DNA from 4 places in the Clostridioides sp. LIBA-7602 genome. Region 4 is predicted to be linked to each of the others. Evidence: riboswitches for the same ligand, from Rfam matches in the RefSeq annotation. Region 4 holds a riboswitch; each other region holds the start of a gene.
The links. A riboswitch is a leader RNA that binds a small molecule or an ion and turns the genes downstream of it on or off. The one in region 4 is predicted to bind S-adenosylmethionine.
Positions count from the first base shown of each region.

Region 1: linked by a shared signal. The riboswitch ahead of ACTG45_RS06030 (homoserine dehydrogenase) and the one ahead of ACTG45_RS07755 (methionine ABC transporter ATP-binding protein) in region 4 are both predicted to bind S-adenosylmethionine.
Region 2: linked by a shared signal. The riboswitch ahead of ACTG45_RS09560 (O-acetylhomoserine aminocarboxypropyltransferase/cysteine synthase family protein) and the one ahead of ACTG45_RS07755 (methionine ABC transporter ATP-binding protein) in region 4 are both predicted to bind S-adenosylmethionine.
Region 3: linked by a shared signal. The riboswitch ahead of metK (methionine adenosyltransferase) and the one ahead of ACTG45_RS07755 (methionine ABC transporter ATP-binding protein) in region 4 are both predicted to bind S-adenosylmethionine.

Region 1 covers NZ_CP196991.1:1,251,042-1,255,195, reverse strand. The annotation lists gene ACTG45_RS06030 (homoserine dehydrogenase) at 1-987, opposite strand, end outside; SAM riboswitch class I at 1,090-1,196, opposite strand; gene ACTG45_RS06025 (YhbY family RNA-binding protein) at 1,288-1,656, opposite strand; gene obgE (GTPase ObgE) at 1,686-2,963, opposite strand; gene rpmA (50S ribosomal protein L27) at 3,074-3,364, opposite strand; gene ACTG45_RS06010 (ribosomal-processing cysteine protease Prp) at 3,378-3,695, opposite strand; gene rplU (50S ribosomal protein L21) at 3,710-4,021, opposite strand; gene ACTG45_RS06000 (Rne/Rng family ribonuclease) at 4,122-4,154, opposite strand, start outside.
Region 2 covers NZ_CP196991.1:2,004,546-2,008,699, forward strand. The annotation lists gene ACTG45_RS09555 (cation-translocating P-type ATPase) at 1-983, shown strand, start outside; SAM riboswitch class I at 1,037-1,139, shown strand; gene ACTG45_RS09560 (O-acetylhomoserine aminocarboxypropyltransferase/cysteine synthase family protein) at 1,247-2,512, shown strand; gene ACTG45_RS09565 (homoserine O-succinyltransferase) at 2,534-3,424, shown strand; gene ACTG45_RS09570 (TetR/AcrR family transcriptional regulator) at 3,595-4,154, shown strand, end outside.
Region 3 covers NZ_CP196991.1:177,443-181,596, forward strand. The annotation lists gene mreB (rod shape-determining protein MreB) at 1-358, shown strand, start outside; gene fabZ (3-hydroxyacyl-ACP dehydratase FabZ) at 374-802, shown strand; gene yyaC (spore protease YyaC) at 913-1,422, opposite strand; SAM riboswitch class I at 1,611-1,714, shown strand; gene metK (methionine adenosyltransferase) at 1,851-3,044, shown strand; gene ACTG45_RS01215 (YkvI family membrane protein) at 3,363-4,154, shown strand, end outside.
Region 4 covers NZ_CP196991.1:1,614,007-1,618,160, forward strand. The annotation lists gene ACTG45_RS07730 (NrtA/SsuA/CpmA family ABC transporter substrate-binding protein) at 1-106, shown strand, start outside; gene ACTG45_RS07735 (DUF3793 family protein) at 195-791, opposite strand; gene ACTG45_RS07740 (hypothetical protein) at 1,037-1,636, shown strand; gene ACTG45_RS07745 (DUF4097 family beta strand repeat-containing protein) at 1,842-2,171, opposite strand; gene ACTG45_RS07750 (hypothetical protein) at 2,253-2,420, shown strand; SAM riboswitch class I at 2,595-2,701, shown strand; gene ACTG45_RS07755 (methionine ABC transporter ATP-binding protein) at 2,819-3,784, shown strand; gene ACTG45_RS07760 (methionine ABC transporter permease) at 3,777-4,154, shown strand, end outside.

The sequences.
Region 1 (4,154 bases), 360 kb from region 4:
TTCTATAAGTCCACTTAAATCCAACTTTCCTTTTGAGAAAGATTTTATATTTGCATTTCTATTATCTATTATATCTATAATATCAGCATAGACAGCACTACCTGTTGCACCTCTTCCAGCTCCTTTACCCACAAAAGAAAGTTCACCTACTGAATCACCTACTAGAATCACTACATTAAACTCATTATCTATTTTTGAAAGCATATTATCATTATCAACCAATGCTGGTCTAACAAACCCACTTACTTCTCCTGATTCATACTTACTTCTAGCAACTAATTTTATCTTACAATTTAATTTTTTTGCGTATTCTATATCTTTTTCATCTATTGAAGTTATTCCTTCTAATAATAAATCTTTCCAATATACTATTTTTCCATAAGATAAAGTAGATAATATAGATAGTTTTCTAGCACTATCATATCCTAAAACATCTGCATCTGGGTTAACTTCTGCAAATCCCAATTCTTGTGCTTGTTTTAAAGCTACATCATACGGTAGATTTTCATCATACATCTTTGATAATATAAAATTACAAGTTCCATTCAAAATAGCATTTATACTCTTTATATTATTACCTTCTAATGATTCTATCAATGGCTTTAAAACTGGAATACCACCTGCTACAGATGCTTCAAATTTAATGCTAACATCATTTAAATTGGCTAATTCTATAAGGTCGCTACCTCTCTCTGCAAGCAAGTCTTTATTGGCTGTTACTACATGTATTTTTTTATTTAATGCTCTTGTTACATAATCAAAAGCTGGATTCAATCCTCCAATTACTTCAACTAGTATATCAATATCCTTATCAAATATATCTTCTATATCTGTTGTTATCTTATCAAAATACTTTTTAGACTTATGTTTCTCTTTATTTTTAACTAAAATTCCAACTATTTCTATATCTCTTTTTGAAGTATTATTTTCTATTAAATCAATTAATCCACTTCCTACTGTTCCATACCCTAATATTGCTATCTTCACTGTTACATACCCCCATCATTTTGATTATATTAAATTATTTATATGTATAAATATACTAATTAAAAAAGCTTGAGTATAAACTCAAGCCATATGACGGGTTTATACTCATCTTTCAGCATAACTGCTGCAGGATTTAGCACCAATGTATAATAAAATATACTGGTTGCCGGGCTTCATAGGGCCAGTCCCTCTGCCTCTCTTGATAAGATTGCTAATTTAAATTTATGTTTAATAGTATAATACAATTTTTGCCAATTGTCACTATTTTTTTAACTTATTTTACTAAAAGAATATATACTATTATCTAGCTGCTCTTTTAGTTGGTTTACCTTTTTTTGTAACATTATTATTTTTAACCTTGGCTTTTGCCTGTTCATGTCCTGGGAAAAGTATCTTAGGTTCCTCAACATTTCTCTTATAAATAGTAAATTTAAAACCAATAGCTTGCACAAATTCAGCTCTTAAAGCTTCACATACTGCATTAGCAGTTTCTTTAGCATCAAGACCTGCATTTTCTAGTATAGTAACTTTTACTAATTCTCTAACTCTTAACATATCATCTAATTGCTCTAAGAAACTTTCTGTGACACCTTCTTTACCAATTTGTGTAGTAGGTTTTAAAGTATTTGCCAAAGATCTTAAATACGCTCTTTGTTTTCCTTTTAACATATCCTCACCTCTATAATCCTATACTAAAATTAATTGTAAAATTCAAATTCCAATTCGTAAATTCTAACTACATCTCCATCCTCTATTCCCATTTCTCTAAGTCTATCAAACACACCTTGACTTTCCATAGCTTTTTGGAAATATTGAAGAGATTCCATATCATCAAAATTTACAGAATACATTATTCTTCTAAGTGCTTTACCTGTAACTACATACACACCATCTTCAATATCTATACTCAATTCTTCTTCAGTACCAATATCAAGTTCTGGTCTGTACATTTCTTCTTCTGAAACTAGTTCCACATCTTCTACTTCTTTTAAAAGTTTAGAGACATAGGCTATTACATCATCTATTCCTTGACGAGTTGCTGCAGATATTTTAAATACTGTATATCCTCTGCCTTCTAACTCATTCTTAAATGTATCAAACTTACTTTCATCTTCTAGTATATCAAACTTATTTGCAACAACAACTTGTGGTCTCTTTGAAAGCTTTTCATTGTACAATCTAAGTTCGTCATTTATCTTGTCAAAATCTTCAATAGGGTCTCTACCCTCTAGTCCAGATATATCTACAATATGTATCAATACCTTTGTTCTCTCTACATGTCTTAGGAATTCATGCCCTAATCCTATACCTTCAGAAGCACCCTCTATAATTCCAGGTATGTCTGCAAGTACAAAACTATCTCCAAACTTAGTTTGAACGACACCTAGATTTGGTGTTAGTGTTGTAAAATGATAGTTTGCAATTTTGGGTTTAGCCTTAGTTACCACTGATAGAAATGTTGATTTACCTACATTAGGAAATCCTAAAAGACCTACATCTGCTATCATTTTAAGTTCAAGAGTTACCCATCTTTCTTCTCCATCTGTACCAGATTTTGCAAAAGCTGGAGCTTGTCTTACTGCATTTGCAAAGTGTTGGTTACCTTTACCACCTATACCACCTTTTGCAACTACAGCTATATCTCCTTCTTTCTTTAAATCTGCCAATACAAGACCTGTAGCCTCATCTCTTATTACTGTACCTGCTGGTACTTTTAATACTAGGTTCTCTCCATTTTTACCAGCTCTTTTACCTTTGCTTCCGTCGCCACCATTTTGAGCTTGATATTTTTTTTGGTACTTAAAGTCCATTAGAGTTCTAAGACCCAAATCAACTTCAAATATGATGCTTGCTCCACGACCACCATCTCCGCCATCTGGTCCACCAGCTGGAACATATTTTTCTCTTCTAAATGCTACCGAACCATTTCCACCATTTCCAGCCTTAACAAATATTCTTGCCTTATCTATAAACAAATTCTTCACCTACTTAATTAAAAACTTTTAATTAGCATTACCAAAAACACTATTATAAATTCATCAGTACTATAAGAAAAAGGAGTGCCTCAACACTCCTTTTATGTATATTACTCAGCTATTGCTACTGGATATATACTAACTTTTTTTCTCTTCTTGTCTTTTCTTTCGAATTTAACAGTACCATCAACTAATGCAAATAAAGTATCATCGCTACCTTTTCCAACATTAGTTCCTGGATGTATTTTAGTTCCTCTTTGTCTAACTATTATACTTCCAGCAGTTACTAATTGCCCATCGAATCTCTTAACACCTAATCTTTTAGATATAGAATCTCTACCATTTTTAGAAGAACCTACCCCTTTTTTAGATGCTAATAATTGTAAATTCATGTTTAACATATGGAGTCACCCCCTACTTTTTTAAAATTTTTATATTTTTTGGGTATTCCCGTTTAATTTCTTCAACCGCTAATTGAAAGTGATTTAGTAATAATTGTGCATCTTTTATATGTATATCTTTAACTATACATTCTATATGACCTTCTTCTCCTACTACTTTTTCAAATTCAATCTTTTGTAATTTGTCTAAAGAATTTATAACTGCAATAGCATTAGATGTAACTGCAGCACACACTATATCATAGCCTATTTCAGCAAAATCAGCATGTCCCTTTAAACAAAAACCTTGTATCAAGAAATCATCATTATAATAATATTTTACTTTTATCATAACTTAACCAACAACTAAGCGTTTATTTTTTCTACAACTATCTTAGTGTATGATTGACGATGTCCTTGTTTTCTTCTGTAATCTTTTTTTGCTTTATACTTGAAAACTATAACTTTCTTAGCCTTACCTTGTTCAACAACTTTAGCTTGAACAGATGCTCCTTCTACTACTGGAGAACCTAATTTTAATTCTCCATCTTTAGAGCAAGCTAATACTTCGTTTAAAGTAACAACATCACCTGCGTTAGCTTCTAATTTTTCAACGAATAATACATCACCTTCAGAAACTTTATATTGCTTCCCACCAGTCTTTACTATAGCGTACATTAAATACACCTCCTCGGCCTCAAACTCGCCAGTACAAGGTACTTCATTTGAAGATTTAGACCTTTACTGTGCGGCATTACAATTATTAATTATAAAATATTTACATTTTATTGTCAACTATTTTATCGAAAAT
Region 2 (4,154 bases), 390 kb from region 4:
CCACAACAATAGCTCATGAATTAGGAATATGGAATGAAGGAAATACTGTTATATCTGGTGATGAACTTGATAATTTAAGTGATGATGAACTAGATGAAGCTGTTAAAAAAGCTACAGTATTTGCACGTGTGTCCCCATTTGATAAACTTAGAATTATACAATCTCTAAAAAGAATTGGAGAAGTACCAGCAATGACTGGAGATGGAGTAAACGATTCTCCTGCCTTAAAATCTGCTGATATTGGTATAGCTATGGGTATAAGTGGTACAGACGTTGCAAAAAATTCTTCTGATATGATTTTAATGGATGATAGCTTTACAACGATTGCTTATGCAATAAAAGAAGGTAGACGTGTATATAGAAATATACAGAAAGTTATACAATTCTTACTTGTTGGTAATATAGCAGAGATACTTACATTGTTTGTTGCAATATTATTAAATTGGGATACTCCACTTCTAGCAGTTCATATTTTGTGGGTAAACCTTGCAACTGCTACACTTCCAGCCCTTGCGCTTGGAGTTGACCCACCAAGTAGAAATATAATGAAGCACCAACCAGTAAAATCAACTACCTTATTTGAAAAGAACCTTATACAAAGAGTAGCTACTCAAGGTATATTTGTGGCAATAATGACTATTTTAGCATATAAAATTGGTCTTAATATAGAAAATCATGCTGTAGGTCAAACAATGGCATTTTGTGTATTAGCATTTTCACAAATGTTAAGAGCTTTTAGCCAACGTTCAAATACAGATTCCATGTTTAACAAAAATAATGGTAAGAATCCATTTCTTTTAATTTCATTTTTAACTTCTGCGTTACTAATAGCAGTAATACTATTTGTACCTGTTTTTAGAAATGCATTCAATTTAACTATTTTAAATGGTTCAGAATGGCTTATAACAATTAGTTTAGCCATAATGTCTGTAGTTCAAGTAGAGGTTGGAAAATTTATTAAAAGAAAATTTTTAAAAAAATAGTTGACAAAATTAGGAAAAATATATAAGATATAAAACATAGAAAAATTAAATAAATCTTATCCAGAGAGGTGGAGGGACTGGCCCTATGAAACCCGGCAACCAGTATATTTATATACATTGGTGCTAAATCCTGCGGCGAAAGCTGAGAGATGAGTATAATTAAGCTTATACAGAGCCTGAGTTATATACTCAGGCTTTATTTATTTTAAATCTCATCTGATAAATAGTTTAATTTTTTACTAAAATCTAAGGGGGATACAAAAATGTATAATAAAGAGACAATATGTGTGCAAGGAAATTACAAACCAGGAAATGGAGAACCAAGAGTTTTACCTTTATATCAAAGTACAACTTTTAAATATAGTAGTATAGACCAACTTGCTGAACTATTTGACTTAAAAGTTGATGGACATATATATTCAAGAATAAGCAATCCTACTATTCAAGCTTTTGAAGAAAAGATAAGTCTACTAGAAGGAGGAGTATCTTCTGTGGCTGTGTCATCAGGTCAATCTGCAAATATGTTAGCAGTTTTAAATATATGTAAATCAGGAGATAGTATACTTTGTTCTTCAAAAGTATATGGAGGAACATTCAATTTATTAGGACCTAGTCTTAAAAAATTTGGAATAGATTTGATATCATTTGACTTAGACTCAAGTGAGGATGAAATAGTAGCACTTGCAAATGAAAACACTAAAGTTGTGTTTGCAGAAACACTTGCAAATCCAACTCTTGAAGTTATAGATTTTGAAAAAATAGCAAATGTAGCTAAGAGAGTGAATGTTCCATTTATAGTCGATAATTCACTAGCATCACCAGTGCTTTGTAATCCTCTAAAATATGGAGCAAACATAGTTACTCATTCTACTACAAAGTATTTAGATGGCCATGCTTCAAGTGTTGGAGGAATTATAGTAGATGGAGGAAACTTTAACTGGGATAATGGGAAGTTTCCAGAGTTGGTTGAACCAGACCCAACATATCATGGAATAAGTTATACTCAAAAATTTGGAAATGCTGCATATGCAACTAAGGCACGAGTTCAACTACTTAGAGATTATGGAAATTGTTTAAGTCCATTTAATGCATATCTTACTAATTTAAATGTTGAAACACTTCACCTTAGAATGGAGAGACATAGTGAAAATGCACTTAAAATAGCCAAATTTTTAGAAAAACACGAAAATGTAGATTGGATTAACTATCCAGGACTTGAAGATAACAAGTATTATGAGAATGCGAAAAAATATCTATCAAAAGGATGTAGTGGAGTTTTATCATTTGGAGTAAGAGGTGGGCTAGAAAATGCCAAGAAATTTGTGGAGAAATTACAGATAGCATCTTTAGTTACACATGTTTCAGATGTAAGAACATGCGTTATACATCCAGCTTCAACTACTCATAGACAATTAACAGAAGAACAATTGATTGCATCTGGAGTATTACCTTCACTAATAAGATTATCCGTTGGAATAGAAAATGTAGAGGATTTAATAGCTGATTTAAATCAAGCTTTAAATTTCTAAGAGAAAGAGAAGTGAAAAGATATGGCTTTAATACTACCAAAAGGATTACCTGTTATTAATAAATTATTGGATGAAGGAATAGATGTAATTTACAAAGAAGATTTTAATAAAGAATTAAAATATGAAAAAAGTATAGATACAAAGATAGCTATATTGAATTTAATGCCTATAAAGATGGATACAGAATTAGATTTACTTAGAAGGATAGACAAAACAGGATTCAATGTATCTGTGGAATTTATTAAAATCTCAACAAGAGAAAGTAAAAGAGTATGCAATGAATATGTTAAGGATTTTTATAAAACATTTGATGAAGCTAAAGAAGAGTACTTTGATGGCTTTATAATAACAGGAGCTCCAGTTGAACAAATGGAGTTTGAAGAAGTTGATTATTGGAATGAACTAGAAGAAATCATGGATTATTCTAAAAGAAAAACTAAATCTACATTATATATATGTTGGGCGGCTCAAGCAAGTCTTTACAAATACTACAATGTAAAAAAACTTCCATTAAGTCAAAAATGTTTTGGAGTATTTAAGCATAAAGTAGATAAAAATAGTAAAATAGTAGATGGATTTGAAAAAGAATTTTTTGCTCCACATTCAAGACATACTACTATAAATACTGAAGCTCTAAAAAATAATAAAGAATTGAGTATTGTAAGTCATTCTAAAGAAGCTGGTCCTTATATAATTACAAATTCAAGAGATGTATTTGTAATGGGACATGGTGAATACGATAAGTACACTCTTGATAAGGAATATAAGAGAGATATAGATAGGGGCGATGAAATATCAATACCTCAAAACTATTATATTAATAATGACCCTTCAAAAGAGCCAACAGTCAAATGGAAGAAACATTCTGAGTTATTGTTTAGAAATTGGATAAAAAATTATCTACTACAATAAATTTAGGATAGTATATAAAAACTAATTAAATAAGATATAGAAAGCTATAGGTATAAAGATAATCTTAATGATTCTTTATACCTTATTATTTTTAAAAAATTTGACATTATAGTAGTAGTTTTATATAATAATACTAAACCGACTGACGGTCTAATGAAAGGAGAAAACATATGAGAATAGTAAAAGACCCTGAAGAACGAAAAGCTGAAATATTAGATACATCTGAAATGCTTTTTTGCACTAAAGGATATTCAAAAACTACTATAAATGATATTTTAAATGAAATTGGAATTGCAAAGGGAACTTTTTATTACTACTTTAAATCTAAAGAAGAAGTAATGGATGCAATTATAACTAGAATTATAGATAATGATATAAACATGGCAAAAAAAATTGCTTTAAATCCAGAAATTCCAGTACTTGAAAAATTTTTTCAGATATTAATGTCTCAAAGACCTAGTGTTGGAAACAATAAAGAAAAAGTAATTGAACAATTCCATTTACCCAACAATGCAGAGATGCATCAAAAGACAATAGTTAAAACTATCCTAAACTTTACACCAATTTTAGCAGATGTAGTAGAACAAGGTGTAAGAGAAGGAGTGTTCAATACAAAATATCCGAAAGAAACAATAGAGTTTTTGATTGCTTCTTCTGAATGTATATTTGATGAATCAATGTTTAATTGGAACAAAGATGAAATGCTGCAAAAAACAGAAGCTTTCATTTA
Region 3 (4,154 bases), 1.4 Mb from region 4:
AGAAAAATATATGAAGATAACAGGAAGAAACTTAATTACAGGACTTCCTAGTTCTATAACTATAAATTCAACAGAAATGCTAGAAGCTCTTAGAGAATGTGTTGAGCAAATAGTAGTTGCCACTCATGCTGTTTTAGAAAAAACACCTCCTGAGTTAGCAGCAGACATAGGAGATGTTGGTATAATAATGACTGGCGGAGGTTCATTATTATATGGATTAGATAAAATAATAGAACAGAGAACAGGGATAACTGTTACAATAGCAGAGGAGCCATTGTCTTGTGTTGCAAAAGGTACAGGAATAGCTTTGGGTTCAATAGACTTACTTGAAACAGGTGGGTCTTTTAGAAGAAAATAATTAGGAGAGTTTATAATGCTAAATATAGATGAAATAAAAAAATTAATACCACATAGATATCCATTTTTATTGGTGGACAAGATTACAGAACTAGAAGTTGGAAAAAGAGCTGTTGGTATAAAAAATGTAACAGTTAACGAGCCATTTTTTCAAGGTCACTTTCCAGAATATCCATTAATGCCAGGAGTTTTGATAGTAGAGGCTTTGGCACAAGTGTGTGGAGTTGCAATGATGTCTGTAGAGGAAAATAAAGGAAAATTAGGTGTATTTGCAGGTATAGATAAAGTTAGAATTAAGAGAGAAGTAAGACCAGGAGATACATTAACTATGGAAGTTGAAATGACAACTCTTAGAAGAAATATAGCTAAGGCAGATGCTAAAGCATATGTTGGTGAAGAGCTTGTCTGTAAAGGTGAATTAATGTTTGCTTTGGTTGAAAAGTAAAAACTAACAACATAAGAGTAAAAAGGTAGATAATTTGGAGTATTTAATCAGATACTCTAAAATATCTACCTTTTTATATAAAGAATTTTATCGGTTACTTCACATTGGACTTAGGTGGATACTAATAAAGCTAAAGCTATTGTTTCAGCTAAGTCCAATATAAAGCTAAGACGTATATTATTAAATGAAAGTCTATTGTTTTCATCAATTTTATCTACAATTCCCACTATAGAATAATTTCCTATTTGAGGTAGTTTTTTGCCAACACCTTTTCCGGGCAGGATAGGTCCTTCTCTAATTTGTATATTACCTATGTTACTCTGCGACCCCAAGCAAGCATCTATAGCCAAGAAGTTACCTTGCATATGTGTATTTTTTATAGTATCTAAAGACTCATATATGTTTAAGGCGTGAATAGGGTTATCTAGTGTACCGTAAACGGGGTATTTAAATTTACTGTTCTTAAGTATTGTTCCAACTAAAGGGCCTAAAGTATCACCTATAGCCCTGTCTGTTCCTATGCAAACAACAATCGTATTTTCATTAATTATAGTTTTTAGAACTGAACTTAGCATCTGTATAACATCATCATCGCTGTAATTTACTTTAGCTAAATACAATAGGAACACCCCCTTCAAAAAAATATATGAATAAAAAACAGTAAAAAGACCTAACTTTAAATTTCAGATAGAGATAATATTTTATTTGTCTTACAAAAAAAGGTATGGGAAAAATATGACTAAAAATCTTGACAAAATTTTAAAAAAATAGTAAGCTAGTAAAGTAAAACAAAACTTAAATCTTGATTACCTTATCAAGAGCGGCTGAGGGATAGGCCCTGTGAAGCCCAGCAACCACCCAAATGGGAAAAGGTGCTAATTCCTACAAGACAAAAGTCTTGAAAGATGAGGTCAGTTAATTAGTATACAATTACGATTATTAACCTCTTCTTATAAAGGAGAGGTTTTTTATTTTGAGTAAAATTTCTAAAATTAAAAATAAGGTAAAACCTATAATAAAAATTAAGAATGTATAAGGGGGAATAAAAATGGCAAGACATTTATTTACGTCAGAATCAGTTACAGAAGGACATCCTGATAAGATATGTGACCAAATATCAGATTCAATATTAGATGCATTATTAGAAAAAGACCCACAATCTAGAGTAGCTTGTGAAACTACAGTTACAACTGGATTAGTTTTAGTAGCAGGAGAAATAAGTACATCTGCTTATGTAGATATTCCTAAACTGGTAAGAGAAACAGTAAGAGAGATTGGATATACAAGAGCAAAATATGGATTTGACTGTGATACTTGTGCAGTTATAACTTCTATAGATGAGCAATCTGGAGATATAGCTATGGGAGTTGATGAAGGTCTAGAAAGCAAGACTGGAGAAGAGATAGAAGAAGAAATAGAAAAAGTTGGAGCTGGAGACCAAGGTATAATGTTTGGATTTGCATGCAATGAGACTCCAGAATTAATGCCACTTCCAATATCTTTGGCTCATAAATTATCAAGAAGACTTACAGAAGTTAGAAAGACAGGTTTAGTTGATTATTTAAGACCAGATGGAAAAACTCAAGTTACTGTTGAATATGAAGGAAATAAAGCTGTAAGAGTACATACAGTTCTTATATCAGCTCAACATTGTGAAACAGTATCAAATGATAAAATAAGAGAAGATATAATTAATCATGTTATTAAAGAGGTTATACCAGCTGAATTACTTGATGAAGAAACTAAAATTTATATAAATCCAACAGGAAGATTTGTTATAGGAGGACCTCAAGGAGATACAGGTCTTACAGGAAGAAAAATAATAATAGATACTTATGGTGGATATTCTAGACATGGTGGAGGAGCTTTCTCAGGAAAAGACCCTACAAAAGTTGATAGATCTGCTGCTTATGCAGCTAGATATGTTGCGAAAAATATTGTTGCAGCTGGCCTTGCAGATAAATGTGAGATAGAACTTGCATATGCTATAGGTATAGCTAGACCACTGTCTATATTTATAGATACTTTTGGGACAGGTAAAGTTTCAGAAGAAAAACTTGTTGAATTAGTAAATAAACACTTTGATTTAAGACCAGGAGCTATAATAAGAGACTTAGATTTAAGAAAGCCACTTTACAAAAAAGTTGCTGCTTATGGTCACTTTGGTAGAACTGATATAGATTTACCTTGGGAAAAAATTGACAAAGTTGAGCAATTAAGAAAAGATGCTCTAGGTGAATAATTTTTAACTAAGAGACTGTTAGAATGTAATTTTAAGATTACTTTCTAACAGTTTTTTTATTGTAGATTAAATATTTTTAATAAATGTAAATTTCTCATCATATAATAAACAAACAGTATTTAATTAGATTAGTGTATTTTGTTTTATAATATTATGGCAAATTGATACATATTATAGGATATATGTTAAAAACTGGTTAAGAATGTGTTAACTACTGTTAAATTATTAAAAATATATTGAAATATCACAATAATACGTCTAATATAATCTTAATAAACTTACACTTAAAAAATTATTTTAATTAGGGGGGAGTAATGTATGTCAGGCAAGATAAATGTTAAAACTGTTATAAGTTTTGCTGGAGCTTATGTGGCTACTGTAATAGGCTCTGGATTTGCAACTGGTCAAGAAATACTGCAATTTTTTACGTTTTATGGATATGCTGGTATTATAGGTGGAATAATATCTATGGTATTATTTTCATGGTTTGGAGCAGAAGTTATAGATAAAGGAAGAGAATTGAAGCTTAAGGAGCCAATAAAGATTTATCAAGTATACTGTGGAAAATATCTTGGCACATTCTTTGAATGGTTTGGACCACTATTTTTATTTGGAACATTAGTAATAATGATTGCAGGAGCAGGAGCTACATTATCAGAGTACTATGGATTAAATCCATATGTAGGTAGGATTGGTATGGCAATCGTTTCCCTAATAACTGTTTCTTTAGGTTTGACAAGGCTTTCTAAAATACTAGGTAATATAGGTCCTATAATAATAATATTTACACTTTTAGTAGGAGCTATTAGTTTGTGTAGTAATATTGATGCTTTACCAAATGCTGGAGCTATGGTTGATAGTCTAAACATTAAAACTGCTACATCAAGTGGGTATTTCTCAGGTGTGCTTTATACTTGTTATAATGTAATAATAGTAATAACATTCTTGACAGGAATGGGTTCTTCTGCAGTAAATAAGAAAGATGCTGTGTGGGGTGGTATAATAGGTGGAGTAGCTCTTATGGCAGCAGCTATAATGATGAATTTAGCATTACTTTCAGACATAGGAAATATATATACAAAAGAGATACCAGCACTTTATTTAGCTGAT
Region 4 (4,154 bases):
AGATAAAGATATAAAAGAGTTAGAAGATACACAAGAATTCTTGATGTCTAATGGAATGCAAGAAAAGAAAATAAATATTAAAGATATGTTGTACAATCAAAATTAGAATATTGAAGTAAAAAATACACCCTTATTTATTATGGAAACAGCATAGTAAAAGGGTGTATTTTTTATTGTCATATATAAAAACACAATTAAAAACAACTTACTATTTTATCTACACTTATGTAGTCTAGTAATTTTCTCATTTTCTTACGATGAAGTAAAAATTTAGAATACGTGTCTTCTGATTGTTTTGTATCTCCATAAACTTTCCAATATTTAATCATAGAAACTTCATAATTACTATATCCCATAAAGCCAATTACATCTTTAAGAGGATATCCTAAAAAAATTCCTATTTCATCAGGGAAAGTGTCACCATTAAGTTTATTTACTAAATGCTCCAAATAAGCATTGACATTCGTATTTTGTTTATATCCTAGAAATTTTAAAAAATTTACTGTTTTTTTACATTTTAATCTTTCTGATAATGCATTTTTGTTTACAAATAAGATTTTTAATCCTTTTTTCTTTTTATCAATAACTATAAAATCTATTTTTTTACATTTATATAGATATTTGTAAATGTCACTAATCTTTTCCTCTCTATTTACATCAGTAAATGAAATATTTATTATTTCAGCAGGTTTAGAACCTAAAAAAACTGGACCTAAAACTTCTAAAAGCCATTTTATATATGATGATTCAATTTTATTTTTACAACAAAATTGTGAATTACAACAAGACATAAAAGATAACCTCCTTCAAATGAAAATTAATATCAATTAATTAAATTATACTATGAATGATAATCAATATCAACAATAAAATTATATTTTTTTCATTTAGTTGCTTATTTATTATAATTTCCAAAAAAATAAATTATAACTTGTTTAATTTTAGTAAATAAAAAATAAAAATATAGAAATACTAAATTAAGAAAGAAATATATTAAATTTTTTTGTAATACAAAACATCTAGGAGGATAATAAAAATGAAATTAAAAAGAACTTTATTTGTAGGACTAGCGTTAGTATTAGCTATAGGAATGACTGCATGTACTAAAAAAACAGAAGAACCAAGTGAGAATGCAGGAAAAAATCCCAATGAATCAGTAAATAACAATGAAGGTTATATGAATTATTATTCAACAAGTTATAACGATTATATAGCAGGTTTAAATAGATACTCTATTTATGATACTCCAGAAAGCATAAACAATCAGTTTAAGGATAAAGAATATCCAGGAAATGAAAAATACTTAAATGATGTAAAGGCTGCATATAAAGATAGTAGAGATAAAATACAATCATTTGTAACATCTCTTAAAAAAGATGGTAAAACAGAAGATACAGAATTAAAGAAAATGAATGATGAATTAATAACTGAAGGTGAAAGATTAGTAAAAGATATAGATGAAAGAATAAAAAAATTAGACAATGTATCTGATGAAGATATGAAAAAAGGTCAAAATGACTTTATGAAACTAGTTCATGGAACAGAAGATGTTGGGAATGATATAGGTAGTGGTTTTAGAAAAATGATAAAAGATATGAATGATAGACTAGGAATAACAGGAAATAATAAAAAATAATATAACAAATACCTAATTATAAAATGAAAAAGTTTTAAAACATATAGAAGCCCTGAAGATATTATCTTTCTTGGGCTTCGTATTTTTTTATATCAAAATCCAATACAATAATTAAGTCGAATATCTTAATTCCTCAATAATATTAGCAAATTGGTATGATATCTAAGAAGACATTGATATTTTTCATCATAAAATATAAGCACTATCATTTTGTAACCTTAATATTTCCAATCTTGCTTTCAACATTAATTTCTATATTAGGATGACTACGAATTCTACATTTTGCTGTCTTTTTCTCAATAATAATATATTTTTGAAAATTGATTGGAATTAAGCTATTTTTTGTTTTTGCTATAAATTCTAACTCTAAATCTTTAGGAAGTATAATATTAATCTTGTCATTTTTATTAAAGAATGAAAGATTATTAATTACTTTAGTATATTCGATATTTAAATTACCAGAATTATTGGATTTATAATTTCCTGAACCAACAGCAGATTTTATATCCACATTCCCACTAGTGGAAGTATATATAACATTTCCATATAGTTTGTCACAAGTGACATTGCCACTGAACGTTTAAAAGAATTTTTACTGGCAAGAGGGTTAAAAGTTTTGTCTAATCGTGGTTATATAGATATGCATATACCAAAATATACTCTGAATTGGGGAGCTGAGTATTTGTTGTCTTTTGCAAAAAATACTACAATAATAGAATATGTGCAACTTAAATCTTTAATAAAGTCTAAGGTGTTAGAGTTATGTAATCATCATTGCCTTTAAGTCATTTGAAAATACAGGGGTTTGTAAGCTATAAAATCAATAAAAAATAGATATTTATTTTTCACTAAAAGTAATAAAAAATAAGAAATTTAAATAAATTCATTGACAAATATTATTAATGAATATATCATATATAACATAGCAACAAATGATAATCAAATTAAATTAAATAACGTCTTATCAAGAGTGGTGGAGGGACTGGCCCTTTGAAACCCGGCAACCAGTATATTTTATATACATTGGTGCTAAATCCTGCAACTAATATAGTTGATAGATGAGTATAAATAGCTTTCTAAGCCTGAGTTTATACTCAGGCTTTTATTTTGTTAGATACAAATTAAAAGACATAAGCTAGGATAAACATAAAAACTGAGCAGAATATATGGGGAGGAAATTTTATGATTAGCATAAAAAATGTTAATAAGTATTATGGAAAGATTCAAGTGCTTAAAGATGTAAATATTGAAATAGAATCTGGAGAAATTTTTGGAATAATAGGTCATAGTGGTGCAGGTAAATCAACACTACTTAGATGCATAAATGGACTGGAAGAATATCAAGAAGGTAATGTACTTGTTTCTGATAAGGAAGTAAAGTCATTAAATGAAAAGCAGATGAGAGATTTAAGAAAAGAGTTAGGTATGATTTTTCAACACTTTTCATTACTTGAGAGAAGAACTGTATTTGATAATGTAGCATTGCCATTAGAATGTTTTGGATATACAAAATCAGAAATCAAGAAAAGAGTTTTAGAGTTATTAGAAGTAGTTGGAATATCTGAAAAGAAAAATGATAAACCTAGAAATCTAAGTGGTGGTCAAAAACAGAGAGTTGCAATTGCTAGAGCTTTGGCACTAAATCCACAAGTACTTCTTTGTGACGAAGCAACTTCAGCATTAGACCCAAATACTACAAAATCAATTCTTTCATTACTTGAAGATATAAATAAAAAACTAGGAATAACAATAATAGTTGTAACTCATCAAATGGAAGTTATAAAACAGATTTGTGGAAGAGTAGCAATAATGGAAAATGGAGAAGTTTTAGAGGTGGGAGATACAGAAGAAATTTTCTTAAGAAATACTAAAGGACTTAGAAAATTAATCGGTGAAGAAAGTATAATCTTACCAAAGGGAACAAATATAAAGATACTATTCCCTAAAGATATTTCTAATGAAGCTATTATTACAACTATGGCAAGAGAACTAAATATAGATGTTTCTATAATATTCGGTAAATTAGAGCAATTCAAAGAAGATATTTTAGGCTCACTTATCATAAATGTTTCAGATAAAAGTGGAGAACAAGTAAAACAATATCTAACTAGTAAGGGCATAAGATGGGAGGAAATGATAAATGAATAGTTTAATCGACTTTTTGACAACACTATTTCCAAATGCATTGTTACAAACTTTGTATATGGTTATAATACCAACTATAGTGGCAACAATATTAGGATTTATACTAGCAATCATATTAGTGGTTACAAAACCAGATGGATTAAAACCAAATAGCACAATAAATAGTGCTTTAGGGTTTATAGTAAATATATTTAGAAGTTTCCCATTCATGATACTTATAGTTGCAATGATTCCAATAACTAGATTAATCGTTGGAACAAGTATAGGAGAAACTGCTGCAATAGTGCCTATAACTATTGGTGCAGCACCATTTATCGCTAGAATTATAGAAAGTTCACTAAATGAAGTTGATAAAGGATTGATAGAAGCTGCA